3 regions of the Mesorhizobium sp. BE184 genome follow, and region 2 is predicted to be linked to each of the others. Evidence: riboswitches for the same ligand, from Rfam matches in the RefSeq annotation. Region 2 holds a riboswitch; each other region holds the start of a gene.
The links. A riboswitch is a leader RNA that binds a small molecule or an ion and turns the genes downstream of it on or off. The one in region 2 is predicted to bind cobalamin.
Positions count from the first base shown of each region.

Region 1: it holds a riboswitch for cobalamin, as region 2 does, so the genes downstream of both, J2X35_RS19460 (DUF1636 family protein) here and J2X35_RS07955 (CbtB-domain containing protein) in region 2, are expected to answer to the same signal.
Region 3: it holds a riboswitch for cobalamin, as region 2 does, so the genes downstream of both, bluB (5,6-dimethylbenzimidazole synthase) here and J2X35_RS07955 (CbtB-domain containing protein) in region 2, are expected to answer to the same signal.

Region 1 covers NZ_JAVDVU010000004.1:294,729-302,201, reverse strand. The annotation lists gene J2X35_RS19495 (NADH-quinone oxidoreductase subunit D) at 1-396, opposite strand, end outside; gene J2X35_RS19490 (NADH-quinone oxidoreductase subunit C) at 397-999, opposite strand; gene J2X35_RS19485 (NADH-quinone oxidoreductase subunit B family protein) at 1,006-1,599, opposite strand; gene J2X35_RS19480 (NADH-quinone oxidoreductase subunit A) at 1,590-1,955, opposite strand; gene J2X35_RS19475 (winged helix-turn-helix domain-containing protein) at 2,289-3,506, shown strand; gene J2X35_RS19470 (NADAR family protein) at 3,509-4,057, opposite strand; gene J2X35_RS19465 (DUF930 domain-containing protein) at 4,202-5,134, shown strand; cobalamin riboswitch at 5,197-5,399, shown strand; gene J2X35_RS19460 (DUF1636 family protein) at 5,477-5,860, shown strand; gene cobW (cobalamin biosynthesis protein CobW) at 5,862-6,893, shown strand; gene cobN (cobaltochelatase subunit CobN) at 6,906-7,473, shown strand, end outside.
Region 2 covers NZ_JAVDVU010000001.1:1,624,544-1,632,016, reverse strand. The annotation lists gene J2X35_RS07970 (isoprenylcysteine carboxylmethyltransferase family protein) at 65-556, opposite strand; gene J2X35_RS07965 (DUF1624 domain-containing protein) at 553-1,551, opposite strand; gene J2X35_RS07960 (MFS transporter) at 1,783-2,982, shown strand; cobalamin riboswitch at 3,033-3,224, shown strand; gene J2X35_RS07955 (CbtB-domain containing protein) at 3,262-3,441, shown strand; gene J2X35_RS07950 (CbtA family protein) at 3,457-4,212, shown strand; gene cobU (bifunctional adenosylcobinamide kinase/adenosylcobinamide-phosphate guanylyltransferase) at 4,205-4,720, shown strand; gene cobO (cob(I)yrinic acid a,c-diamide adenosyltransferase) at 4,722-5,330, shown strand; gene cbiB (adenosylcobinamide-phosphate synthase CbiB) at 5,374-6,342, opposite strand; gene cobD (threonine-phosphate decarboxylase CobD) at 6,341-7,414, shown strand; gene J2X35_RS07925 (tyrosine phosphatase family protein) at 7,411-7,473, shown strand, end outside.
Region 3 covers NZ_JAVDVU010000001.1:287,757-295,229, reverse strand. The annotation lists gene J2X35_RS01410 (hypothetical protein) at 25-306, shown strand; gene dxs (1-deoxy-D-xylulose-5-phosphate synthase) at 458-2,371, opposite strand; gene J2X35_RS01400 (pirin family protein) at 2,445-3,365, opposite strand; gene J2X35_RS01395 (DUF2277 domain-containing protein) at 3,372-3,659, opposite strand; gene J2X35_RS01390 (exodeoxyribonuclease VII small subunit) at 3,683-3,934, opposite strand; gene J2X35_RS01385 (histone deacetylase family protein) at 3,938-4,864, opposite strand; cobalamin riboswitch at 4,978-5,160, shown strand; gene bluB (5,6-dimethylbenzimidazole synthase) at 5,208-5,945, shown strand; gene ribB (3,4-dihydroxy-2-butanone-4-phosphate synthase) at 5,960-7,060, opposite strand; gene aroC (chorismate synthase) at 7,116-7,473, opposite strand, start outside.

The sequences.
Region 1 (7,473 bases), on a different contig from region 2:
GCCCCACAGCGGCGGCGTCAGGGCGCCCACGTCCATCGCCTGCGTCGTCACGTTGAGGATGTGCGACATGATGCGGCCGATCTCGGAATAAAGCACCCGGATCAGTTGGCCGCGCTTCGGCACCTCGATGCCGAGCAGCTTTTCGACGCCAAGGGCGAAGGCGTGCTCCTGGTTCATCGGCGCGCAGTAATCGAGCCGGTCGAGATAAGGCACAGCCTGCAGATAGGTCTTGTGCTCCATCAGCTTCTCGGTGCCGCGATGCAGCAGGCCGATATGCGGATCGACGCGGTCTACCACTTCGCCGTCAAGCTCCAGCACGAGGCGCAGCACGCCGTGCGCGGCCGGATGCTGGGGCCCGAAATTGATGTTGAAGTTGCGGACGGAGGTTTCAGCCATTTACTGCTTCGCCTTTTCATCTCCCGGCAGCACGTAGTCCGTGCCTTCCCAGGGCGACAGGAAGTCGAAATTGCGGAATTCCTGCTTGAGCTCGACCGGTTCGTAGATCACCCGCTTGGCCTCGTCGTCGTAACGAACCTCGACAAAGCCGGTCAGCGGGAAATCCTTGCGCAGCGGATGCCCCTCGAAACCGTAGTCGGTGAGGATACGCCGCAAATCCGGATGACCCGTGAACAGAACGCCATAGAGATCGTAGGTCTCGCGCTCGTACCAGTCGGCGCCCGGATAGACACCGGTGAGCGACGGCACCAGCGTCTCTTCGTTCGCCTGCACCTTGATGCGGATGCGCAGATTCTGCTTCGGCGAGAGCAGGTGATAGACCACGTCGAACCGGTTCGGGCGCGCCGGATAGTCCGCGCCACAGACGTCGATGATCGAGATGAACTGGCACTTCTTGTCATCGCGCAGGAACGTCGCCACCTTGACGATGTCGCCGGGCGCGACTGCGATGGCCAATTCGCCGTAGGACAACACGCTATCGGCGATGACATCGCCAAGCTTGCCCTTGATGTGGGCGGCAAGATCGCTGAGAGCTTCACTCATGGTCGGTTACCGTTCGATCGTGCCGGTGCGGCGGATCTTCTTTTGCAGAAGCAGGATGCCGTAAAGCAGCGCCTCGGCGCTCGGCGGGCAGCCGGGCACGTAGATGTCGACCGGCACGATGCGGTCGCAGCCGCGCACCACCGAATAGGAATAGTGATAGTAGCCGCCGCCATTGGCGCACGAACCCATCGAGATGACGTAGCGCGGCTCCGGCATCTGGTCGTAGACCTTGCGCAGCGCCGGCGCCATCTTGTTGGTCAGCGTGCCGGCGACGATCATGATGTCGGACTGGCGCGGCGACGCGCGCGGCGCGACGCCGAACCGCTCCGAATCGTAGCGCGGCATGGAGGTGTGGATCATTTCCACCGCGCAGCACGCCAGGCCGAAGGTCATGAACATCAGCGAGCCCGAGCGCGCCCAGTTGACCAGTGCGTCGGTCGAGGTGACGAGAAAGCCCTTGTCGGCCAGCTCATTGTTGATTTCGAGGAAGAACGGATCGTTCGCGCCCACCGGCTTGCCGGTGTTCGGATCGATGATCCCCTTCGGGCGCGGCGCGACGAGCGTGCCGCCCGAAGCCAACGGAGCGTCGTTCAATCCCATTCCAGCGCTCCCTTTTTCCATTCATAGGCGAAGCCGATGGTCAGGACGCCCAGAAACACCATCATCGACCAGAAACCCAGCATGCCGATCTTGCTGAACGAGACCGCCCACGGAAACAGAAAAGCGACCTCGAGGTCGAAGATGATGAACAGGATCGACACCAGGTAGAAGCGGATGTCGAACTTCATGCGGGCGTCATCGAACGAGTTGAAACCGCATTCGTAGGCGGACAGCTTTTCCGGGTCGGGGTTGCGGTAGGCGACCAGGAACGGTGCCGTCAACAGCGCAAGACCCACCACCAGCGCGACCCCTATGAAGATCACGATGGGGAGGTACGAACTGAGGAGTGCGTTCATGCTCCGACTTTCCAACGGTGGCCTGTCCACCAGATTTATAGCACCGGACCCGATTGCGGAAGCGTGACAGGTTGACCGCTAAACCGTTTTAAAAAAGGACCCGGCTGTAACGCGGCGAGGGTTAGCGCAGCGATCCCGCCGGTGCAAGTCAAACATTGGCCAAAATGAGCTGCTGGACGGCATATCCGCCGAAACTGGTCCCATCGGCTCCTGTTTGATTTCCTTCATATTTTACTCCACTTTTCTTCCTGACACTCCTGCCGCCATCGACCTGCTAGTATCGGCCGGAATCGGGCAGGAACAGCCTGCCCGCCGCAACGCAGACAGGCGCTCATGACGCAAAAGCTTTCCCTTGCCGCCGCCCGCCGCATCGCCCTTGCGGCACAGGGGTTCATGGATCCTCGTCCTGCCGCTGATCCGACGCGAAGGCACCTTCACCGCGTGTTGTCGCGCACCGGCCTCCTGCAGATCGATTCCGTCAGCGCCGTGGTGCGCGCCCACTACATGCCGCTTTATTCGCGGCTTGGCCCCTACCCCCAGTCGCTGCTGGACAGCGCGACCGTCGGCCGCAAGCGCACCCTGTTCGAATACTGGGCGCATGAGGCCTCGCTGCTGCCGGTTGAGACATGGCCGCTGATGCAGTGGCGAATGCAGCGGGCGCGGGCGAACGATGCCGGCGAAATCTACAAGGGGCTGGCCCGCTGGGCCGAGGATAAAGTGGCCTTCATCGAAGAAGTCTACCGGGAAGTCGAGGCGAGCGGCCCGATCCCCGCCTCCGCCATGGAAGGCCATAAGGGCAAGGGCGGCTGGTGGGGCTGGAGCGATGCCAAGGCCGCCTTCGAATGGCTTTTCTGGGCCGGGCGCATCACCACCCATTCGCGCCGCGGCTTCGAGCGCTACTACGACCTGCCCGAACGTGTCCTGCCGCGGGCAATCCTCGACATGCCGGTGCCATCGCTGGAGGACGCCCACCGCGAACTGCTGCGCATCTCGGCCAAGGCGCATGGCGTCGCCACTTATGCCTGCCTGCGCGATTATTTCCGTCTTGCGCCCGCCGACACGAAAACCGCCCTGGATTCACTGGTGGAGGAAGGCGAGCTGCTGCCGGTGACGGTCAAGGGCTGGAACAGGCCGGCCTATCTGCACCGCGACGCCCGCATACCGCGCAAGGTCGAGGCGCGCGCCCTGCTGGCGCCGTTCGACCCGCTGGTGTTCGAGCGCAGCCGTACAGAAAGCCTGTTCGAGTTCCGCTATCGAATCGAAATCTACACGCCGGCCGACAAGCGTCAGTACGGCTACTACGTCCTGCCCTTCCTGCTCAACGAGCGCATCGTCGCCCGCGTCGACCTGCGGGCCGACCGCCCTGCGAGCGTCCTGCGCGTCCATGCCGCCTACGCCGAACCGAACGCGCCATCCGAAACCGCCGCCGAACTGTTGCAGGAACTGAAGCAGATGCAGGGCTGGCTCGGGCTGGAGCGGATGGAGATCACTCCGGCAGGCGATCTGGGGGCTGCACTTAAGGCCGTTGCAGCGGATCAGCCATCCTCCTAGCCTCAGACAGCAAGCCTTTCTCTGGCCTGCATGAGTGCAAAGCCCAACAGGTTTTCACCGCGCCACAGAAGCGGATTTGCCGCACGTTTGTCGTCCGCCGAAAGGCCTGTCCCCCAAATTCTATCGACCGGACTGGCCTCCACCAGAACGGCATCGCCGGTAGAAACCAGAAACTCCTTGAGCGCGGTATTCTGATCGAATTTGCGAAAGCTGCCTTCGTCTACGATGCGCCGCTTCGCGGCGTCCCACTTTTCTTCGTCGAAGCCCCGCACTTCCCGACCAAGCTGCTTTGCCTGTTTTGGACTCCCGGCCTCCAGTATCCTTGATGCGGTTTCACGATCCTCGAAAAGCAGCGCTTTCTTCGCCATCATCCAGTGTTCGGCTGTGGGATACCGCATGCCTTCCACAGTGAAGGGTGCCGGCCACCATTGGCTGAAACAGGAAGCGGTTATCCGACCATCCTTTGATGGTTGGTGACCCCAGAAGAAAAGAAACTTCGGGCGGACCTTCGCACGGAATGCGTTTTCGAGTTCAGAACGGTCATAAAACATGGGTTGAACCCTGAAGTCTTGGGCGCATCCCTGTCAATCGCGACTGCCTATCGCGGTGACCGTGGCCTTGTGTGCATCCCAAAATTCCGCAAGCGCTTGATGCTGCCACCATTTCATTCCACATCCGTCATGATGAAGGATGAAATGCGGGATCAGCACTGGACATCGAGGTTGGCCTTGCCGGCTTCCGGCGTCCTGCACCTGGCGATCGTCGCGCTTCTGATTTTCGGATTGCCGAAATCACTCCCGAAGCCGCAGGACGAGCAGGCGGTCGCGGTCGAGCTGGTGCCGCCGCCCAAGCCCCCGGAAAAAGCGCCGGAAGAGCCGAAGGCCGAGCCGCCTGCCAAAAAGCCTGAGCCTAAGCCTGAAAAACCCAGGCCCGAGACGCCGAAGCCCGAAAAGCCTCCGGAAGCGCAGGTCGAACCGCCGACGCCAGCCCCGGAACAGCCCATCCGCAGGCTCAACCCCGTCGTCCAGTTCGGCGAGAAGGATGCCGGTCCGCGAAAGGCATTGGAGGGTGACAGCGCCGAAGAAAGCTCGACGAAGGCGACGGATCAGGAGAATCCCGAAAAGCCGGAGAGCCAAAACGAAAAGCCGGTCGAGCCGCCGGCTGTCATCGCGGTCGAAAAGGATGCTTCACCATCGCTGCCACAAACGGCAACACAAAAGCCAACACCCAAACCCGCTGAAATCGCCGAACCCCGGAAGGCGCCGAAACTTCAGGACGTCAAAAAACTGTATTCCCGTTCGGCGACTGATGATCCGGTGGCGACGACCGCGATGCGCGGCGTGCCGCGCGACGTTCGCGGCGGTACGCTCTGCGTCACCGAACTGCGCGAGCAATTGTACAGGACCTCACCGCCCTATTTCCCTGACCTTCTGCCGTCCTTCCGGCTGAAGGAAGGCACGACCCTCGATGTTCCCGGCGCCGCCTTCCGCGTCGGCGGGCAATGGCGCGCCTTGAGCTATCGGTGCGAAGTCGACGCGAATGTCACGAGAGTGGAGTCCTTTGCTTTCCGCATCGGCGGGCTGATCCCGCGCAGCGAATGGCAAAGGCTTGGCTTGCCGACGCGATAAGACCACGCCGCGACCGGCAAGGCATGTCGCAAGCGCGCGTTGACTTCCCTCCCCCCGCCAGCCTAAATCGACCCTGCAACGGTCTCCTTCCTCCACGGGAAGGAGCTAAGAGGGAATGCGGTGCGGGCGAAATCCCAAATCCGCGGCTGTCCCCGCAACTGTGAGCGACGAGCCAGGGCCGATAACCACTGGGATTTTCCCGGGAAGGCGGCACCATGGCGACGACCCGCAAGCCAGGAGACCTGCCGTCGCAAGGAAGAAGAATCCGACCGTCCGGCGGGTGTCCCGGGCAAGGAGCACGATTTGGACCAGGACGGCATTTTACCGGATGACGGCGCGGATATGTCCGTTGTCGATTCTCTGCGCGACGTCACCATACTTGTCTGCTCGACCTGCCGCGACGAGACCGGCTCCGATGCGCACCCCCGCGCCGGTTCACTTCTGGCCGAGGACGTCCGCCGCGCCGCCGTCAACGACAACATCCGCATCCGCACGGTCGAGTGCCTCGGCAACTGCAAGCGCCGGCTCTCAGCCGCCATCCTGCGCAAGGATTGCTGGAGCTATGTCTTCGGTGACCTCGCCGCCGACAGCGGCCCCGACCTGATCGCCGGTGCCAAGCTGTTCGCCACCTCCACCGATGGGCTGATCCCGTGGCGCGGGCGGCCCGATTCCCTGAAGCGCGGCCTCGTCGCCCGCATCCCTCCCCTCGACCTTCTGAAGGACTGACATGACCGCCACACGCGTTCCCTGCACCGTCGTCACCGGCTTCCTCGGCGCCGGCAAGACCACGCTCATCCGCCACATTCTGGAAAACGCCAAGGGCAAGCGCCTCGCCCTCATCGTCAACGAATTCGGCGATGTCGGCGTCGATGGCGAAATCCTCAAGGGCTGCGGCGTCGAATCCTGCCCGGAGGAAAACATCGTCGAACTGGCCAATGGCTGCATCTGCTGCACGGTGGCCGACGATTTCGTCCCGGCGCTCGACCAGATCCTGTCGCACACGCCCAGGGTCGATCATATCCTGATCGAGACCTCCGGCCTCGCCCTGCCGAAGCCGCTAGTGCAGGCGTTCCAGTGGCCGAGCGTCAAAAGCCGCGTCACCGTCGATGGCGTCGTTGCCGTGGTCGACGGGCCGGCGCTGGCGGAGGGCCGCGTCGCCTCCAACATGGATGCGCTGGCGGCTCAGCGGGCGCAGGACGGCACGCTCGATCACGACGACCCGGTCGAGGAAGTGTTCGAGGACCAGGTCGCCTGCGCCGACCTCATCATCCTGTCGAAAAGCGACCTGATGGACGCCGCCGGCTCGGCACGCGCCAACACCGTCATCGGCGAACACATTTCGCGCGCGGTGAAGATCGTGCCGACCGCCCACGGCAAGGTCGATCCGTCCGTGCTGCTCGGTCTCGGCCTCGCCGTCGAGGATGACATCGAGAACCGCAAGAGCCACCATGACGGCATGGGTGACCATGAGCACGACGATTTCGATTCCTTCGTCATCGAACTGCCTTCCATCGCCAGCCCCGACGAACTGGCGGCGCGGGTCTCGAAGGCGGCGGAAGAGGAGAACGTTCTGCGCGTGAAGGGTTTTGTCGACGTCGACGCCAAGCCGATGCGGCTGCTGGTGCAGGCCGTCGGGCCGCGCGTCAATCATTACTACGACCGCGCCTGGACGCCGCAGGACGACCGCCGCTCACGCCTCGTGGTGATCGGCTTGAAGGGCCTGAACCGCCCGGCGATCGAGAAGATACTGGTGGGGTGATAGAGTGCGCTGATGCACATCCTGACCACCACATCCGCTTCGCTCGACGACATCGCCGAGCCGGTCGATCTGAAGCAGAAGCCGGCCGATGTCGTGGCGTTGTCCTTCACCGACAGCGATCTGGCGGGCATGGCTGCGGCGTGGAAAACCGACGCGGCAAACCTTGCGCCGATGCGGCTCGCGGCTCTGCGCGACCTGCGTCATCCCATGTCTGTCGACCTTTGGGTCGACAGTGTCGCCCGCCACGCCAGGGTGATCCTGGTTCGAATCCTCGGCGGCTATGACTGGTGGCGCTACGGCTGCGACCGGCTGGGGGCGATCGCGCGGGAGCACGGCGTGAAGCTGGCGCTTCTGCCCGGCGAAGACCGTGGCGAGGACCCACGCCTCGTCGAGGCATCGACGCTGCCGCCGGAAGAACTCACCGCGCTGCTTGGTTATTTCCGGCAGGGCGGCCCCGACAATATGAAGGCGCTGGTGCGCCATCTGTCGAAGCTGGCCGGCTACGAAAGCGACCTGACGGACCCGGTGGAGGTGCCGAAAGCGGGATATTATTGGCCGGGCTTGGGCACTTCTACCTCCC
Region 2 (7,473 bases):
CGCTTGGCTCGGCCACCTTCTCCCATAAGGAAAGGAAGGGGCGGCGGGCGGAATGCTTCCGCCCTCAAATCCAGCGCCGAACCCGTTTGGCGTAATCGCGGTAGCGCTTGCCGAATTTCGCCGCCAGCAGCTTTTCTTCTTTTGCGATGGCCAGCCTGCCGGTGGTGAAAGCGGCGACAAAGGCCAACGCGATCATCCACAGATTGCCGGCGATCAGCCCGACGCCGATCAGCAGCAGCGTGTTGCCGAGATAGATCGGATTGCGGCTGACGGCAAAGGCCCCGCCCGTCACCAGATGCTCGGGCGCTGCGTTGGGATTGACGGGGGTTTTTGCTTTCATCAGGGTGCGTATGCCGCTGATCCACAGCGCTGCGACGGCGAAAAGCAGCAGCCAGCCGAAACCGAACAGGATCGAGCCGAGCAGATAGTCGCCGGAAAAATCGCGCAGCCATGGGGCCGGATAGAACATGCCGAGCAGGATGCCCGCCGCAAGGGCGATGAGATAGATCAGCGGTGGCCAGGGGATACGAGCCGGTCGCGGTTCGGCTGAAATCATTGCAACTTCTCCCCGATCTCGTCGCTGTCGGTGGTGGCTGTGCAGGTAGCCGCCAGGTCGCCGATATGCGTCTGGAACTCGGCCGTCTGGTCGCCGTTGAACAGGCGGTCCAGGCTGCCTTCGCCCTCGATCGCTTCCAGCATGCAGCCACAATAGCGGGCGCAGAATTGCGTGTCTCGTGTTTCCGCACAGGCGGCCTGGCACGATTTCTGGAAACCGACCTGCGGCGTGTCCTGATGCGGCGGCATGATCTGCGCGAACAGCCAGACGCAGGCGATCAGGACAGGCTGGTGGATGAGGTAGAAGGCGAGGCTGTGCTGGCCGGCCAATGCCAGCAGCCCGCTCACGCGATCACCGCCTTGGAAGCGCCTCAGCCAATCGAAGAAACCGAGGCCTGCCGCGACTTTGGCGGCGCCGAGGCCGATCAGCACGGCGCCGAACCACGGGAAAAGCGGTACGAAATCGTTCGACCGCGGCTTGACGGTCGAAAGCCCCGTCCACCAGAGCCAGGGATGATCGAAAGCGGGCGACCGCAGGTAGAGCGGGGCGACAATGACGGCGGCGGCCACCGCCAGTGTCAGCAAGCCGGGCAGCCGCACGAAAGCAAGGCCAAGCAGGCTGGCCAGCGCGATCTGGTGCAGGATACCGAAGAAGATGAAGCTGCCGGGCGTCGCGAACCACGTCACCGCCGAAATGGCGAGCGCGGCGACCGCCACCATGGCGAGACGCTTCCAGAAGCCCTGCCAGCGAATCTGTCGCCCATGCGCGAGGAACAGGCTGACGCCGACGAGGAACAGGAAGCTCGAGGCGATACAGCGCGCATAGATCTTCCAGCCGCCAAAGGCGGTCAGGCCTGGGTCGGCATAGCCGAAGAATTCGAGGTCCCAGGTGAAGTGGTAGCTCGCCATGGCAAGCAGCGCCAATCCGCGCGCCACGTCGATGGCGACGATGCGGCCGCCCTGGCTTCGATGCTGATCTGTATTTGCCACGCTCATAGGGTCCGGGAATCCATTCTGGACGATGACTAACACGAGTGGGGACGGTTCGCAGCGCTTCGTTTGCACTGCGCAGGGCCGCTTGCAGGGTGCAAATAGCGCCGGTCATTGGACCAGCGCTGGGAAGCGTTTGGTCGGCTTCGCTTTTCGATGGAAGCATGTCGGTTTCCTGCTACCGACTCGGGTGCCGGCAACGTCAATTTACCGGTAAGATTCTGGCGCGGAGACGTCATGTCCACCCATGTCCGCCACCCGATCTGGCTTCCGGCCGTTCGTCCGGCGGGCGCGCGCACCTTCGCGTCGCTCTATGCGCTGGAATCCTGCGCCCGCGCGCTGATTTCCAGCGTCATCCCGATCCAGGCCTACGACCTTCTGCACAGCGAACAGAAGGTGTCGATCCTCTACACCGTCGTCTCGCTGCTGGGCCTTTCGGCGACACTGTTCATGCCGACATTTATCCGCCGCTTCGCGCGCCGCTGGGTCTATACGGCCGGTGCCTGCCTGCTGGCGATCGGGTCGCTGTCGATGGCGGTGAATATCCTGCCAGGCCAGTTGTTCGGCATGCTGTGCCGCGTCATGGGTGCGAGCGCGCTGTCGATCACGCTCAACCTCTACATCATGGACCATATCCGCAAGACCGATCTGATGCAGGCCGAATCGCTGCGCATGGCGCTGTCGACCTTCGCCTGGACCTGCGGCCCGACGCTCGGCATCGTCCTCTATACCCACTACGGCATCTTCGCCGCGCATGGTGTCGTCGCCATCTTCTCGATGCTGCTTCTGGCGCTGTTCTGGTTCTACCGGATGAGCGACAACACCATGATCGCCGCCGGCAGGAGCCGGCCGGTCAACCCGCTTGCCAATATCGGCCGCTTCATCGCCCAGCCGAGGCTGCGGCTGGCCTGGGTCGTCGCGTTCGGGCGCTCGTGCTTCTGGACGACGTTCTTCGTCTACGGGCCGCTTTTGATGGTCGTCACCGGGCAGGGCAAGCTCGCCGGAGGCCTGCTGGTTTCGGCCGGCAACGCGCTTTTGTTCCTGGCGATCTTCTGGGGGCGGGCGGGCAAGCGTTTCGGCGCGCGGCGCATCATTTCGCTGTCTTTCCTGGGTATGGCGATCCTGTTGTACCTCGCCGGCGCGGTCGGCCAGGCCGCACCGCTCGTCACCGGCGCGTTGCTTCTGGGCGGCGCGGTGTTCACCGTCGCCATCGACGCCGTCGGCTCGACAGTGTTCCTGCGGGCGGTGCGTTCCTATGAACGGCCTCAGATGGCGGCCGTCTACCGGACCTATCTCGACTTTTCCGAACTGACGCCGCCGCTGGTCTATTCGGTGTTGCTGGCGTTTTTCGGCCTCGGCTCGGTGTTCGCCGCGCTCGGTTGCCTGATGCTGCTCTGCGCGGCGATTGCGTGGCGGCACCTGCCGAAATCCCTGTAGGCCGCATGAAGGCCGCCGTAATTTGGTTTGCCGCGCCGTGCGTTTCTCCGTATAGTCTGCGTGTCGTCGGTTTCCGCAAGGAACCGAGAGGGAATACGGTAAAGGCGCGAGCCCCAAGCCGTGGCTGCCCCCGCAACTGTGTGCGGTAGTCCTCTCCGAAAACCACTGGGGTCACACCCGGGAAGGCGGAGGAGGGCGCTGATCCGCAAGCCAGGAGACCTGCCGGCGACACGAAAATGGCTCAACAACCCCTCGGGTGGAGGGGGAAAGGACAATGAAATGACGACGGCTTCGGCTTCTCTCGGCGCATCGGTTTCGGCGCAATCCCGTTACATGCAGCTCGCTATGGCTGCCCTTCTCGGCGTGTTCATTCTCGGCTTTGTCGGCTTCTCGCATATCGAGGCCGTGCACAATGCCGCGCATGACAACCGCCACTCCATGGCTTTTCCCTGCCACTGACGGGAAACTGACATCATGACATTGTTTCGTAACGTCGTCTTCGTCGCGGCGATCGCCGGGCTTGTGGCCGGAATCGCGCTCGCCTGCATGCAGGCCTATGCAACCGTTCCGCTGATTCTCCAGGCGGAAGTCTATGAAACCGCCGGTGGCGGACACGACCACGGCGCCGCCAGCGCCGAGACTGCAGCGCCCGCTGCACCGGCCACGCAGCAAGCTGTGCCGGCTGAGGAAGAGGAGGGCTGGGCGCCAGCCGATGGGGCCGAACGCTTCCTCTACAACGTGCTGGCGAACGTCGTCACCGGCATCGGTTTCGCGCTCGTGCTGGTTGCCATATCGGAATTCGCAGGCGGCATCGCAAGCTGGCGTCAGGGCGTGTTCTGGGGTCTCGCCGGATTCGGCGTGTTCACGCTGGCGCCCGGTCTCGGCTTGCCGCCCGAACTTCCGGCGATGCCGGCGGCCGACCTCGACGCCCGCCAGGTCTGGTGGGTGGCGACGGCGGTCGCGACGGGCGCAGGCCTGTGGCTGATCGCGTTCCGCAAGTCGCTACCGCTGACCTTGCTTGCGGTGGCGCTGATCGTGGCGCCGCATATCGTCGGCGCGCCGCAGCCCGACAGTTTCGAATCGCCGATACCGGAAGGGCTGCACCACCAGTTCGTGGTCGCCGTGACGGTGACGAACCTGGTGTTCTGGCTGCTTTTGGGAGCGGTTGTCGGCGGTCTTCGCGGCTGGTTCTCCGGCGAGGCGGCGAGATTGCGCGACAGCTTTGCCTGACGGCACGAGCCTGACCTTCGTGCTTGGCGGTGCGCGCTCCGGCAAGAGCGCGCACGCCGAACAACTGGTGACGGCCTGCGCCGCGCCCTGGACCTACATTGCGACGGCGCAAGCCTATGACGGGGAGATGCGCGAACGCATCGCCATGCATCGCGCGCGGCGATGCGAGGGCTGGGAGACGGTGGATGCGCCGCTCGATCTCGTGGAAGCGATCAATGCGATTCCAGACGGCCGTCCTGTGCTGATCGACTGCCTGACCCTGTGGCTGACCAATCATATGCTGGCAGAACACGACCTCACAGCCGAATGCCGGCGGCTGACGGATGTGCTGTCGCGTCCGCGCGGGCCGTGGGCGGTGGTGTCGAACGAGGTCGGTCTGGGCATCGTGCCCGACAATGCGCTGGCACGGCGTTTTCGGGACGAGGCCGGCCGGCTGAACCAGCAGATCGCGGCCGTGGCCGGCACCGTCGTTATGATGGTGGCCGGGCTGCCGCTGAAGGTGAAATGACATGGCCAACGACGCCGATACCGAAAAGCACCGCGCCAAGATGGCCAAGCGCAAGGCGGTGCAGGACGCCGAGGTCGCATCGAAAACCATCGAGAAGGGACTGCTCATCGTCAACACCGGGCCAGGCAAGGGCAAGACCACCGCCGCGTTCGGGCTGGCGCTGCGGATGCTGGGCTATGGACGGCGCGTCGGCGTCGTGCAGTTCATCAAGGGCGCCTGGCATACCGGTGAGAAGGATGCCTTCGCCGCTTTCGGCGACCGGGTCGTGTGGCATACGATGGGCGAGGGGTTTACCTGGGAGACGCAGGATAAAGAGCGCGACGTGGCGGCTGCGCAGGCGGCATGGGCCAAGGCGCTGGACCTGATCGCCGATCCATCGATCAGTCTCGTGGTGCTCGACGAGCTCAACATTGCGTTGCGCTACGATTATCTCGATGTGGATGCGGTGGTTTCGGCGTTGAATGCGAGGCGCGAAGGCCTGCACGTGGTCGTCACTGGCCGCAATGCCAAGCCGGCGCTTGTCGAGGCGGCTGATCTGGTGACTGAGATGGGCGCGACCAAGCACCATTTCGCCGCCGGCGTGAAAGCGCAGCAGGGGATCGAGTTCTAGGCGCGATTTGGATGTTGGGGCGAGCCTCGAAGGACGCACTGGATCATAGAAGGACGGGTATCGAATAGAGCACCCCAAACAGCCCGATCAGCAGCGTATCCGCTACCCAATAGAGCCGCAGCGCGCGGCGGATATCGCTGCTCTTCACTTCGGCCCGCCCGCCTTCGCCCATATAGCTCCCCTCGACCAGTACGCCGCCATAGCTGCGCGGGCCGGCCAGTGCGAGGCCGAGGGCGCCGGCCATGGCGGCTTCCGGCCAGCCGGCATTGGGCGAGCGGTGATGCCGCGCGTCCCGCCACATGGCGCGCCAGGCGGCGGCCGGATCGGCATCCCGGACGAGAAAGGAAGCGGCGACGATCAGCAGGCCGGTCAGGCGCGAGGCGGGCAGGTTGACGAGGTCGTCAAAGCGCGCCGCCGCCCAGCCAAAAGCTTGATGGCGGGGCGTGCGATGGCCGATCATGGAATCCGCCGTGTTCGCCGCCTTGTAGCCAACCCCTCCGGCGAGGCCGCCGACGCCGAGCCAGAAGGCGGGCGCGACGATGCCGTCGGAGAAGTTCTCGGCGAGGCTTTCGATGGCGGCGCGACCGACGGCGGATTCATCGAGCTTTTCCGGATCGCGGCCGACGATCATCGACACGGCCTTGCGCCCCTCAGGCAGTCCGCCGCTGTCCAGCGCATCGGCGACGGCCTTGACGTGCTGGGCGAGGCTGCGCTGCGACAGCAGCGAACTGCCGAGCAGGGCGACGGCGATGAAGCCGAACGGAATTTTCAGGAGCAAGGCCTCGATGCCGTAGGCGATTGACGCCGGCAGGAGCACAATGACGAGGAGGGCGGCGATGCCCCAGATGCGGCGCGCCGGGTCGGTGTCGGTGGCGCGGTTGAGCGTGCGGTCGAGACAGGCTATCAGCCTGCCGAGCCATGTCACCGGATGGCCGATGGCATTGAACAGCGGCGCGGGATAGCCTGCGAGCCGTTCGGCGATCAGCGAGAGAAGGGCAATCAGGATCGACATGGATCTGGGCGACGGAGCGATGGACGGAGAGGCGATGGCGGCGGTCGACCACGGCGGAAGCCTGGGCCGGGCGCGGGCGCTTTTCCCGCACGCCCCCGAACCGTTCGTCGATCTCTCGACCGGGATCAATCCGCACTCCTATCCGCTTTTCGACCTGCCCGCCACAGCCTTGTCGCGGCTGCCTGAACCGGCCAGGCTCCGCACGTTGCTGGAGGCTGCGGCTGCCGCTTACGGAGCGCCATCGGCCGATCATGTCGTCGCGGCGCCCGGTACGCAGATATTGCTGCCGCGCATCGCCCGTCTGTTGAAGCCGGGCAGGGCGCTTGTGCTCGGGCCAACCTATGCCGAACATGCACGGGCGGCCGCACTGGCCGGACATGAAGTGTCCGAGGTCGGCGATCTGAATGCTTTGGCGCAGGCCGATCTGGCAATCGTGGTCAATCCGAACAATCCGGACGGGCGCATCGTTACGCGCGCGGATCTGCTGGCGCTGGCGCAAAAGCTGCGCGCCAAAGACGGGCTGCTGGTCGTGGACGAGGCCTTCATGGATGTCGGGCCGCGCGCCGAAAGCCTTGCCGGTGACGTTACGCGCGGCGGCATCGTCGTCCTGCGCTCCTTCGGCAAGTTCTTCGGGCTTGCCGGCGTCAGGCTGGGTTTTGCACTGGCGGACATGGCGACGGCAAAGCGGCTGGCGGCTGAGCTGGGACCGTGGGCGGTCTCGGGGCCGGCGCTGGAATATGGCATTTGTGCATTGCAGGACGCAGGCTGGCGGGACGAGATGCGCAGCCGGCTCGCGGCAGATGCGGCAAGGATTGATGCGCTGCTTGGCCGCTTCGGCGTACCCGTTGCCGGTGGCACGGCGCTGTTTCGCTACATCGAATTTTCGGGCGTGGCCGGCCTGTTCGCCGCGCTTGGCCGGCAGGGTATCCTGCTGCGGCACTTCGCCGAAAGGCCGCATGTGCTGCGCATCGGCCTGCCGGGCTGTCAGGACGATTGGCAGAGACTGGAATCGGCGCTTGCCGGATGGGCAGTGCGGCGCGACGATGGACCGCCGCAGGAGAGTGAACCATGATCTATGTCTGCCCGCTGTCGAGGGTCGAGGAGACCGTCAACAAGACCGGCGCCGAAAGG
Region 3 (7,473 bases), 1.3 Mb from region 2:
ACTTCAGCGATCAGGGAGAGTTTGATGAAGTCCATTCTCACAGCAACACTGTTTTCACTTGCACTGGCGACAACGGCCATGGCGCAGACGAGCGGCTCGGGCAGCAACAACAGCGACACGCCCACGACGGTTAACCCGCCAGCGACACCAAACGCCGGAACGGGAACGCAGACGATGTCCCCTGATGGAAGCATGAAAACCAATAAGACGCCGGAACAGGCGGCAGATTGCATGGATGCAACCAAGGGCACCAACAACAGCATGGCCGCCGATGGCACTAAGAAGCCGGATTGCGCGGCCAAGTAGGCTGCATGATCGCTCTATCGGGGCGCCCAAATGGGCGCCTCGATAATTTTCAAGCGGCTGCGGCACCAACTTTCACAATGCTCCAGGCGACCAGTTCCGGCAGCGCCAGGCAGCCGAAATTTACCACTAAAATACAATAAATATTGTGCGCTTATGCGCGCTGGGCGCTGGTGGAGTGGCCAAGCGCGGAAAAGACGGTGTGCACGATGCCCGTCGAGTCGAGCCCGGCATCGACATACATCTTCTCGGGCTTGGCGTGGTCGACGAAAGCGTCCGGCAGGATAAGCGGACGAACTTTCAGGCCGCTTTCCAGAAGCCCTTCATGCGCCAGGAATTGCAGGACATGACTGGCGAAACCACCGACCGAGCCTTCTTCCACCGTCACCAGTATCTCATGCGATCGAGCCAGCCGGCGGATCAGATCCTCGTCGAGCGGCTTGGCGAAGCGCGCGTCGGCAACCGTCGTCGATAGCCCGGCGGCGCCGAGTTCCTCGGCGGCGAGAAGGCAATCCTGAAGCCGCGTGCCGAATGACAGGAGCGCGACCTTGGTGCCTTCCCTCAGCACCCTGCCCCTGCCGATTTCCAGCACCGACCCGCGTTCCGGCATGTCGACGCCGACGCCGTTGCCGCGCGGATAGCGGAAGGAAATCGGGCCTTCATCATAGGCCGCGGCGGTGCGGACCATGTGCTTGAGTTCGGCCTCATCGGCGGCGGCCATGACCACGAAACCGGGAAGCAGGGCGAGATAAGCGGTGTCGAAGGCGCCGCAATGCGTCGGTCCATCGGCGCCGACAAAACCTGCCCTGTCGATCGGGAACCGCACCGGCAGCTTCTGGATCGCGACGTCATGGACGACCTGGTCGTAGGCGCGCTGCAAAAAGGTGGAATAGATCGTGGCGAAGGGCTTGTAGCCCTCGGTGGCGAGGCCTGCCGCGAAGGTGACGGCATGCTGCTCGGCGATGCCGACATCGAAAGTCCGTTCGGGAAAGGCATCGCCGAACAGGTCGAGGCCGGTGCCGGAAGGCATGGCGGCGGTGACGGCGACGATTTTCTCGTCCTCGCGCGCTTCCTGGATCAGGCTTTCGGCGAACACCCTGGTGTAGCTCGGCGCATTGGCGGGCGCCTTGGCCTGCGCGCCGGTGACGACGTCGAATTTGTTGACGCCATGGTATTTGTCGGCGGCCGCTTCGGCGGGCGCATAGCCTTTGCCCTTCTGCGTCACGATATGGATCAGCACCGGGCCGTCGCCATTGTCGCGGACATTCTTGAGGACAGGAACCAGATGCTCGAGATTGTGACCATCGATGGGGCCGATATGGTAGAAGCCCAGCTCCTCGAACATGGTGCCGCCGGTGACATAGCCGCGCGCGTGCTCGACAGCGCGCTTGATGGCCCGGTCGGCGCGCTTGCCGAGATAAGCGGTCAGCTTCTTGCCGAAATCGCGCAGCCCGAGATAGGCGCGGCCGGAGGCGAGACGCGCCAGATAGGCGCTCATCGCGCCGGTGGGCGGCGCAATCGACATGTCGTTGTCGTTGAGGATGACGATCAGCCGCGCGTCGAGAGCGCCGGCATTGTTCATCGCCTCGTAGGCCATGCCGGCTGACATGGCGCCGTCGCCGATGACCGCGATGACGTTGTTCTTGCCGCCCGACAGGTCGCGCGCCACGGCCATGCCGAGGCCGGCGGAGATGGAGGTCGACGAGTGCGCCGCGCCGAACGGATCGTATTCGCTCTCGGCGCGCTTGGTGAAGCCGGAAAGGCCGCCCTCCTGCCGCAAGGTGCGGATGCGGTCGCGGCGGCCGGTCAGGATCTTGTGCGGATAGGCCTGATGGCCGACGTCCCAGATCAGCCGGTCGTCGGGCGTGTTGAAGACGTAGTGCAGCGCCACCGTCAGTTCGACGACGCCGAGGCCCGCGCCGAGATGGCCTCCCGTGTGGGAGACCGCATCGATCAGTTCCGCCCGCAATTCGGCCGCAAGCTGCGGCAGATCGCTCTCATCAAGCGATCGCAGGTCGGCAGGAATGCGGACCTTGTCGAGAAGCGGCGTTTCAGGTTTCGGGCTCAATTCAATATGCCTGTGCTACCCATGCGAAATAGGACGGCTGGCCGGCAAAGTAAATGCGCGGCGGTGACGCGGCTCAGCTTTCGGGCAGCGGGATGAACTCTTCCTCGTCGCCCGGAACGATGTCGAAACGGCCGGTTTTCCACTCATTCTTGGCCTGTTCGATGCGCTCCTTCGAAGAGGACACGAAATTCCACCAGATGTAGCGCTTCGAACCGAGAGACGCGCCACCGAAGAGCATGAAATGCGCGCCCGATTGCGACGAAACGACGATCTCGTCGCCGGGACGGAAGACAAGCAGCCGCTCGGCGGGGAAAACATCCCCGGAAATCGACACCTCGCCTTCCAGCGTATAGATGGCGCGCTCCTCGGCATCGGCCGGTATCTGAACGCGGGCGCCGGGCGAGAGCCGCATATCGGCATAGAGCGTTTCGGAAGCAGCGCGCACCGGCGATTTCAACCCGCCGAACTCTCCAATGACGACACGGCCCCTGACGCCCTCGGCGTCGAACTCGGGCAGCGTGGCGCTGGCGGTATTCTCGAAGACGGGAGCGACCTCTTCCTTGCCGTCCGGCAAGGCCAGCCACGTCTGCAGGCCCGAAACCGACATCGGCGCGCAGCGCAGTTCCTCCGGGGTGCGTTCGGAATGCACGATGCCGCGGCCGGCGGTCATCAAATTCACGTCGCCGGGTTCGATGACCATTTCGGTGCCGAGCGAATCGCGGTGCCTGATCTTGCCGTCGAACAGATAGGTGACGGTGGACAGGCCGATATGCGGGTGCGGGCGCACGTCCAGCGCCTGCCCGGCGCGCAGGATGGCAGGCCCCATGCGGTCGAAGAAAATGAACGGGCCGACAAGCCTGCGGCGCGCCGTCGGCAGCGCACGGCGGACCTGGAAACCGTCAATGTCGCGCGCGTTGGGGATGACCATCAGTTCGATCTGGTCGCTGGCAAACGCATCGCCCGCATGCGGGTCGTTTCCGGGGAAGAAGCTCATGGCCGATCAGGAATCCTCGAAGACGATCTTGGGAAAGCGCTGCGCCGACTTCGCCCGCGCCCTGGCGGCGACTTCCTCGCGGTCGCGGGGGTGCTGCGTCGTCTCCAGGGAATCCAGCAGTTGGCGGGCCGACGCGGCAACCGCATCGACAGCCCGGTCGAAAACATCCTGGTTTTTCTTCGATGGATGCGTGGTTCCGCTCAACTTGCGCACGAATTGAAGCGCGGCGTCGCGAACCTCATCGTCCGTCGCCGGCGGATCGAAATTGAACAGCGTCCTGATGTTGCGGCACATCGCTGAACCTCCTTCGGTCTTTGCTATTCCGCGTCCAGGGGCTCGGTTCCAACCGGCCGGCCTTCGCGTGAGAGGCGTATTTTCTCAACCTTGTCCTCGGCGGACTTCAGCAGGCGGTCGCAATGCGCCTTCAGCGCCTCGCCACGCTCATAGATGCGGATCGACTGGTCGAGCGGCACGTCGCCGCGCTCCAGATCATCGACGATCTTCTCCAGCGCATCGAGCGCCTGCTCGAAACTCATCGCCTTGACATCCTCGTTCGGCTCGTCGGCCATTTCCTATCCTTTCATGAGACGCCCGACATGGGCCGCAACGGAGAACGCCAGCCCCTGCAGATCATAACCGCCTTCCAGCAGGCTGACGAGGCGGTTGGATGAATGGCGGGCAGCGCGTTCCATCAATTGCCCGGTGGCCCAGTCGAAATCGTCTTCGGTGAGATTGATCTCAGCCAGCGGGTCGCGGTGGTGCGCGTCGAAGCCGGCCGAAATGATGATGAGATCGGGGCAGAAGGCGTCCAGCGACGGCAGCACGCGCGACAGCAGGGCGTCACGGAACTGCTCGCTGCCGGTTTGCGGCGCCAGCGGTGCGTTGACGATATTGCCGGCGCCGGTCTCGGTCTTGGCCCCGGTGCCCGGATAGAGCGGCATCTGGTGGGTCGAGCAGTACAGAACCGTAGGATCGTCCCAGAAGATATCCTGCGTGCCGTTGCCGTGGTGGACATCCCAATCGACGATCGCCACCCGCTCGGCGCCGTGTTTCGCCTGCGCGTGGCGGGCGGCAATGGCGGCGTGATTGAACAGGCAAAAGCCCATGGCCGTGGTTTTCTCGGCATGGTGGCCGGGAGGCCGCGAAGCGACGAACACGTTGGCCGCCCTGCCCTCGAAGACGTCGTCCACCGCGGCATTGGCGGCACCGATTGCCGTCAGCGTCGCCTGCCAGCTTTTCGGGCTCGCCACAGTGTCGGCATCGAGGCTGGCCAGTCCGGCTTGCGGGATCGCGGCGCGCACGCTTTCGACGAACTGCTCCGGATGGACGCGCAGGATCGACTGTTCGTCGCCCATCGGGGCTTCGACCCGGTCAAGCGCGGCGAAACCTTCCTCATCCAGCGCCCGGCTTATCGCACGAAGGCGGTCCGGCCGCTCCGGGTGGCCGGGCGGGGTGAGATGCTCCAGGTAGATGGGATGCGTGTAGAGACGGGTAACCATTGCCCTAACATAGAGCGCCGAAACCGGCCCCGCCATGCAAACGCGCAATTCGGCTGGGGAAAGTCGCGCGTAAAAACCCGACGCGGCCCTGTTCACGCAAAGCAGCGGCAGCTATCCTCGTTTCGCTGCCAGGTGCCCGCCGCAAGGCGGGAGAATCGGGAACACGGTTGAAATCCGTGGCGTGCCCAGCGCTGTAAGGGGGACCATTCCGGTCAATGCCACTGCCTTTCAGGCGGGAAGGCGCCGGAGCGGGATGAACCCAAGCCAGAAGACCGGCCCGGCAGACATGGTCCCCCGCATGGACGGGCGGGGCGACTTGCTGCCGATCGCGAGGGGACAAGCGATGTTCGCCACTCATACTCCCGTTAATGCCGTCGACGCCGCCGCCAGACCCGCTTTCGACGACGCGGATCGCGAGGCCGTCTATCGGGCGATTTTCACCCGCCGCGATGTTCGCTCCGATTTCACGGATGAGCCTGTCGACGATCCGACCCTGGCGCGGATCCTCAACGCGGCGCATCACGCGCCTTCCGTCGGCTTCATGCAGCCATGGAATTTCATCGTCATCCGCGACCGGGCCATGCGCGAGCAGGTCCGCGACCTGTTCCTGAAGGCACGCGGCGAAGAAGCCGCGCACATCGCCGGGGACAGGCAGGCGCTTTACCGGAAGTTGCGGCTTGAGGGGATTTGCGAGAGCGCGCTCAACCTCTGCGTCACCTGCGATCGCGAGCGCGCACGGGATTCGCCGCTCGGGCGCTGGCACAATCCCGAGATGGACGTGTTCAGCACAGTCTGCGCGGTGCAGAATTTGTGGCTGTCGGCGCGCACTGAGGGCATCGGCGTCGGCTGGGTGAGCATTCTCGACACAACGGCGCTAAAATCGCTGCTGTCGATCCCGAACCATGTCGTTCCGGTGGCTTATCTTTGCGTCGGTCGGGTGCCGGAATTCGCTCCTCGGCCTGAGCTGGAAACCAAGGGCTGGCGAAGCCGCCTGTCGCCATCCCAACTCGTCATGAGCGAACGTTTTGGCGGTGAAGGCGAAGGCCAACTCAAGGTGGCAATCGACAAGCTGACCCGGTAATCGCGCATTAAAGATCAGATGATTTCCGTGCTGGTGATGCGCAGCCCGAAACCTTCCAGCCCGACGAAATGCCGCTCGCGGGAGGCGAGAAGGTTGATCGAGGAAATGCCGAGGTCCTTCAGTATCTGGGCGCCAAGGCCGATCTCACGCCATTCGTTTTCACGGCGGCGGGCTTCGTCATGGTCCTCGCGTTCGCCGGCGACCGGCCGGTTCCTGTCCTGGTGGGCGACGCCGACCGAGCCTTCGCGCAGATAGACGATGACGCCACGCTTGCGCTCGCCCATGGAACGCACGATCTCGTCGAGCTTGTGCGTGGTGCCGAAGACGTCGGCGACGACATTCTCCGAATGCAGCCGCACCGGCACGTCCTCGCCGTCGCGGATGTCGCCGAAGACGATGGCGACGTGGTCCATGACGTCCCATGGCAGCGTGTAGGTGAAGACCTTGGCCGGGCCGCCCAGCGTCTCGATATCGAAACAGGCGACGCGCTCGACCAGCGTTTCCTGGCGCTGGCGGTAGGCGATAAGATCGGCCACCGAGACCTGCTTCAGCCCGTGCTCCTCGGCGAAAGCGGCGACTTGCGGGCCGCGCTTGACGGTGCCGTCATCATTGACCAGTTCGGATATGACGCCGACCGGCGGCAGGCCGGCCAGCTTGCACAGATCGACAGCCGCTTCCGTATGGCCCGAGCGCATCAGCACGCCGCCTTCGCGCGCGATCAGCGGGAAAATATGGCCGGGGCGCACGAAATCCGCGCCGCCGACATTGCCGTTGGCCAGGTTGCGGACGGTCAGCGTGCGGTCCTCGGCGGAGATGCCGGTCGTGGTGCCATGTTTGAAATCCACGGACACGGTGAAAGCCGTGGTGTGGGCGGAATCATTGTCCGCCACCATCGGCGCGAGGTTCAGCCGCCTTGCGTCTTCCTTCAACATCGGCGTGCAGACGATGCCGGATGTATGGCGCACGATGAAGGCCATCTTTTCCGGCGTGCAGTGAACGGCGGCGACGATCAGATCGCCCTCGTTCTCGCGCCCGTCGTCGTCCATCACCACGACGATCTCGCCGCGCTCGAACGCGCGCACGGCTTCGACGATCTTCTTCTGGTCGTAAGGCATCAGAGCGGCAGTCGGCAGTCGGCAGTCGGCAGTCGGAACATGATTGATCTTTTGCTCACTCTTGGTCCTCCAGCCTGACTTTCCGTTGAGCCGGGAAATCGACTGCCGATTGCCGATTGCCGACTGCCTCGTTCCCCACCTGTCCCCGATGCCGCAGATAATGATCAGCGATGGCGCAGGCGACCATCGCCTCGCCGATCGGCACGGCGCGGATGCCGACGCAGGGGTCGTGGCGGCCCTTGGTCATGACATCCACGTCCTTGCCGTCCTTGTCGATCGACTTGCGCGGCGTCAGGATCGACGAGGTCGGCTTGACGGCGAAGCGCGCGATCACCGGCTGGCCGGTGGAAATGCCGCCGAGGATGCCGCCGGCATGATTGGACAGGAAGACCGGCTTGCCGTCGTTGCCCATG